Mastigocladopsis repens PCC 10914: one gene and its partner. The protein of the gene in region 2 interacts with the protein of the main gene of each other region in a pairwise test. Links are inferred from orthologs where the notes say so. Each region holds a gene or a part of one and is shown on either strand. Other genes may lie near its edges.

What was found.
Region 1: the proteins of rlmB (region 2) and MAS10914_RS0122125 interact in binary tests that used the Escherichia coli proteins (3 or more experiments, as listed by UniProt). The link is inferred for Mastigocladopsis repens PCC 10914 from one-to-one orthologs.

Annotation. Positions count from the first base shown.
Region 1 is NZ_JH992901.1:4,520,712-4,523,479, forward strand. Bases 1-2,691 are described here. They hold MAS10914_RS0122125 (bifunctional alanine racemase/tRNA (adenosine(37)-N6)-threonylcarbamoyltransferase complex ATPase subunit type 1 TsaE), read right to left. Parts: upstream 1,732-2,691; coding sequence 1,270-1,731; downstream 1-1,269. Other genes in these bases: MAS10914_RS0122115 (dihydroorotase), read left to right, coding at 1-871; MAS10914_RS0122130 (gluconeogenesis factor YvcK family protein), read right to left, coding at 1,804-2,691. Also shown: more of MAS10914_RS0122130, read right to left, coding at 2,692-2,768. UniProt on the Escherichia coli protein: Required for the formation of a threonylcarbamoyl group on adenosine at position 37 (t(6)A37) in tRNAs that read codons beginning with adenine.
Region 2 is NZ_JH992901.1:3,412,403-3,415,241, forward strand. Bases 7-2,768 are described here. They hold rlmB (23S rRNA (guanosine(2251)-2'-O)-methyltransferase RlmB), read right to left. Parts: upstream 1,997-2,768; coding sequence 1,016-1,996; downstream 7-1,015. Other genes in these bases: MAS10914_RS0117380 (alpha/beta fold hydrolase), read left to right, coding at 7-403; MAS10914_RS0117385 (DUF1816 domain-containing protein), read right to left, coding at 627-929; MAS10914_RS0117395 (Mini-ribonuclease 3), read right to left, coding at 2,090-2,572. Also shown: more of MAS10914_RS0117380, read left to right, coding at 1-6. UniProt on the Escherichia coli protein: Specifically methylates the ribose of guanosine 2251 in 23S rRNA.

The sequences.
Region 1 (2,768 bases), 1.1 Mb from region 2 along the record:
GGGTTCAATGCATGGACAGTTGCTGGTTGACCAAGAAACCGCACTCGAGGCTATATTTGCCCAAGGCGATCGCTTAATTGCCGTTCATGCTGAAGACCAAGATAGAATCAACCAACGACGCAAGGAATTTGCTGGGATTACTGATCCTGCAGTTCATTCCCAAATCCAAGATAATCAAGCAGCGCTCTTGGCAACTCAACAGGCATTAAGACTTTCTAAAAAATATCAACGTCGTTTGCATATTCTGCATATGTCAACGGCAGAAGAAGCAGAGTTACTGCGTCAGGATAAACCAAGTTGGGTCACAGCAGAGGTGACGCCCCAGCATTTATTTCTCAATACCAGTGCTTATGCAAAGATTGGCACTTTGGCGCAGATGAATCCACCTTTGCGATCGCCTCACGATAACGAAGTCCTTTGGCAAGCTTTGCGTGATGGAGTGATTGATTTCATTGCCACAGATCACGCCCCACACACCTTAGAGGAGAAAGCTCAACAATACCCAAACACTCCTTCTGGGATGCCCGGAGTAGAAACTTCCCTACCTATTATGTTAACAGCTGCAATGCAGGGTCAGTGTACCGTTGCTCAAGTGACTCAATGGATGTCACAGGCTGTAGCCAAAGCATATGGCATTCCAAATAAGGGGGCGATCGCTCCTGGTTATGATGCCGATTTAGTTCTTGTAGATTTGAATAATTCTCACCCTGTGTTACGTGAGGAATTGTTGACGAAGTGTGGTTGGAGTCCTTTTGAAGGCTGGAACCTTACTGGATGGCCTGTAATCACTATAGTAGGCGGTCAGATTGTGTATGAAAAAGGCAAGGTAAATACACAGGTGCGGGGTCAAGCTTTAACTTTTCGTCATTAGTTATAAGTTATTCATCCTATGGGAAGCGCTCCTAGGTGCTTCCCAGTTACAAGCATCAGCTTTTGAACGTGTCCAGCAGATAATTTCTCTGCTCGACACGTTTTTAATTTGATACAGACTTTGTCCAATATAGATGCAATTTTACGTAGATATTTGCTTACATAGTTAAAGGGTCTAGCAAATAAGCTGTCGATTATCTCATTTTCCATTCAGAAAACCTGATTGTAAGGGCTTGAGCCTACAAAAAGTGCCAGTAAGACGTGGAACAGCTGATCAATGCTGGAAATACCTCCTGTCAAATAATTTTCGAAGTCATGGGTGTAATCAAGATGAAAATTTTAACTAATCCAAGCTACGAACGTGGTAGTGGCAGATGTCACCAGGGTGAAAGGAATGAATTACATTTGCAGAGCAGCGATTTTTTCGCTTATGTCACAATTATGCGGAGTAATTTCGGCTTGACGAGAGCCTTCATCCCCATAAATCAAGCACACGTTCAAATAACGATCCGGCTTGTAGGGCATTCGTTCCGCCCATTCAATCGCAACAATTCCTGGTGTGACCTCAATACCTTCCCAGTAGGTTTCTAGGTTTAAAGCAGCGACTTCTTTTGAGTCCAAGCGATATAAATCAAGGTGGTAAAGGGGAAGGCGTCCTTGTGTGTACTCGTTAACGAGAGTGAAAGTTGGGCTAACAATTGATTCAGTTATGCCCAAACCTTCCCCAATACCTTGCACTAAAGTGGTTTTGCCAGCCCCTAAATCACCTTCTAGTAAAATGACACTTGCCTTATTCAGCGATTGACCGAGAGTGATTCCAAGCTTTCGTGTCGCTGCTGCATCTGCTAGAAAAATTTTCATAAATGGGTCATTTGATAGTTGTTAGTTGTTGGTTATTTCACTACCTACTACCCACTATCTACTAACCACAACTCACCTTCCATGATGCGCTCCAGTGTACCATCGCCACAACACTCGCGCCAGTCGTTGGGGGTTGTGGCGAACAAAACCTGTTTCATCTTCATGCATCACATTAGCCAGAACAATTCGCCGTCCCAGCCCCGCTACGGCTTCTCGATCTAGGAAAACAGGATGGGACTGTTGTTGAGCATAGCGGATAAGTGCGTGAGCAGTAGGAGATTTTTTGTGTACCAGGACAGCATTAAATAGCGGTCTGCCGCAAGCAGCATCAATCGCCCTGATGTGGTCAGCAACGGTGTATCCCTGAGTTTCTCCAGGTTGTGTCATGATGTTGCATACATAAATACGCGGTGCTTGCGAGGCGGCGATCGCATCGGCAATCTCTGGTACCAGCAAATTGGGAATGACACTGGTGTAAAGACTGCCAGGACCCATAATGATGTAATCGGCTTCTTTAATAGCCTTGATAGCTGCTGGCAAGGCAGGGGGATTTTCTGGAATGCAGCCAATCTTGACAATAGTACCACCAGCTTCCGTAATTTTAGATTCCCCTTCTATGCGGCGACCATCGTCTAACTCAGCCCAGAGGCGCACATCGCTCAAGGTTGCTGGCAAAACTTGTCCCCGGATGGCTAGGACTTTGGAACTGGCGGCGACACCTCTTTCCAAATCGCCAGTAATGTCACTCATCGCCGTCAAAAATAAGTTGCCAAAACTGTGACCACTCAACCCATCCCCAGCCTTAAATCGGTACTGAAACAGTTCTGTCAATAACTTTTCTTCGTCAGCCAGTGCGGCTAAACAGTTGCGAATATCTCCAGGTGGTAGCACGCCAAATTCCTGGCGTAACCGTCCAGAAGAACCACCATCATCAGCTACGGTGACAATGGCGGTAATCTTGGCGCTATAAACTTTCAATCCCCTAAGCAATGTGGAAAGCCCTGTACCACCGCCAATTGCGACAATTTTCGGTCCCC
Region 2 (2,839 bases):
ACCAGATTGGCAGTGGAATATTGAAACTTTTGGCAAGCGATCGCTCTTTCGCTACCTAATCCAACAACACAATCCCACTGCCTACCGCTACATAGCAAAGGATGCGTTGTCAGCCTATTTGCAAACTTCTGCTCCTGCCACTCGCGCTCTTTATTCCGCGATTGGGGCAGGGTACAATCGACTAACAGACCTAGAACAAATTCAATGTCCCGCTCTTGTGCTGGCTGGGGAATGCGATCGCCACATCACAGCTGAGGCCAGCTTAGAAACATCTCGTTACCTCAAAGATTGTCAGTCGCACTGCTACTCTAATACTGCCCATCTTTTCCCGTGGGAGATCCCCGATCAAGTATTAAGCGACATTGACCGTTGGCTTGAGAAGAATCTACAGGTTGTAAGTTAGTAGTTGCGCTTAAGCACAACTACTAACTAGCCTTCTGACGAGAAAAGAACTCAGAACTACTCTTCGATCACAGCCGGAGAGTTCTTTTGTAACCGGATGTCGAGTCATGATAAAATCTCCAATTTTTATTTATGGAGATGAATAATTTTTTGCTTGTTGAATCCCCTGCATTCACTAGTAGGGATATTTAGGAATTCTGAGTTCTAAATTCTCCTCAGTTTAATTACATTTGACCGCTAAAGACAGGCTTTACTTTGCGGTCAATCCTTTCCCCCAGGTCATCAGCAATCGTCAAAGCATTTGGCTTGCAGCGCTTGACATTAACAATAATTCCCTGCGCTCCCTCTTGTTCCAAATCTTCTACGTAGCCTTTTATCGCCGCTTTTGCGTCAACAGAACTGAGAAACGGTCCAAAGTAGTAGGTGCAACGGGGATATTGCGTCACGATTTCTACCCACCAAGCTAAGCCCAAGTTCTGGAATAGGTTAATCAAAGATTCCTTAAGGTTATGCCAAACGATTTTCATGGTTCTCGCCGATTTCTAAATGTGGTACTGGGTTCTAAACGATATGCTGCTAGTTTTGATTGTTTTACATTTCTTTATACTCTGTTTTACTGTTCTTTTTTCAAAGAAATTTTTGGGAATTTATCCAGGTGTAGCGTATTTATCCAGCGTTGACGGTAAATTTCATAAAGCGCCATACCTGCTGCTACTGAGGCATTCAGGCTAGGAGTTTGACCTTGTAGGGGGATCGACACCAAAAAGTCGCAATGACGTTGTGTCAAAATACTCAGACCTTCGCCTTCAGAACCAATTACCAAAACAATAGGACCGTTGAGTTTTACCGTATGCAGAGGTTCGCTTGCTTGAGCAGCAGTGCCATAAATCCAAAAGCCAGCGGCTTTCAGTTCTTCCAAAGCACGCTGCAAGTTCACCACCCTAGCCACGGGAAAATTTTCTAAAGCACCGGCAGCTACTTTCATGACTGTAGAGGTAATACCAGATGCTCTGCGTTGCGGGATCACCATTCCTTGAGCGCCTAACGCCTCTGCAGTGCGAATAATTGCTCCTAAGTTGTGGGGGTCAGTGATCCCCTCAGCAACAACAATCACGGGATCTGTAACAGATTTTGTCTGTGCAATCAACGCATCCAAATCAATATAAGCATACGGAGCAATTTGCGCTGCCACACCTTGGTGGTTCCCTTGGTCTGTGATTTGGTCTAAGCGCTTAGGCTCAACTTCGTCAATAATTGTGCCATTTTCCTTCGCTCGTAAAATCAGCGAGTGAAAGCGGGAGTCGTAGCGCAGACGGGAAGTAATCCAGATCCGGTTGAGACTGCGCTCATTCTCCAAAGCACTTAACACTGGATGACGACCGTAGATCAAATCCGTATCTTCTGATTGTTGAAAAGAAGTGGATGAACTGGAGGAGAAGTTACGATGTTGGCGTGAGCCTTCTGTTAGGGTGTTGGCACCTTTATCTCTGGAAGCGCGACTTGGATGAGAAATAACACGCTTTCCCTTCATTTTCAAGGGTTGCCCACTATTAGGTTCGCCAGAAGTCTTGATTTTTCTTGGTTTATTGATCATATGAGTCATTAGTAGAGCTTATAGGTGGGCGTCCTTGTTACCTCTATTTACCGAACCTACTCTACAAGTTTTGCTATTGTTGAGTTTAATTTCTCACAGCTTTTCCAGGTGAAGTTTTTGCAACAGGTCGGTTAAGCGATGGAAATCGGTGAGATACAGGTAGCCAATTAAAGTTTCTAAACTAGTTGCTTGTTGATATGTCGCGGGATCGACCCGCCTAGGGCGCCTTGCGGCAGCATTGCGACCCCGTCGGACAATTTCTAACTCGGTGTGCCTCAGATGAGGATACAGCGTCTGCAACATTTTAGCCTGGGTCTCTGCTCTGACTTGTGACACGACTAGACGATGGTATGTTTCTGAGCGCCTAGGTGGTAGCAGATAAAACATTCTGATGTACAGTTCATAAACTGCGTCTCCCAAATAAGCTAAAGCAGTAGGAGAAATTTGTTGCAGCTGTGCCTGTGAAATCTCTTGGGATAAATGCTCTTTTGTTGCCCCTAGTAGTTCATACCAAACTGAATTCTGACTGGAAGCTTCATTTGATCCATCTAGTGGGTCTTCCTCCTTCGATCTCACAAGTTCTTTTTTCCTCGCAGGCTCTATTATGGAGGCTTTCTTCGGGAAGACTTATTCGTTTACCCGCAGAATGCCGTGCAGATATACCTAAGCTTAATCACAGCTAAAAAAATTACTGCCTAAATTTTATCTTTTTTTCAATTTCTAGTTGCCATTTCTTATACTCAAGGGGCTTAAAGTGAAGTCTGAAATCTAAAAGTATCCAAAATGATTTGTCTGGGCGCTAAAAACAAGGATACTTTTAAAGCTTAAAGTATAAAGTGTAAA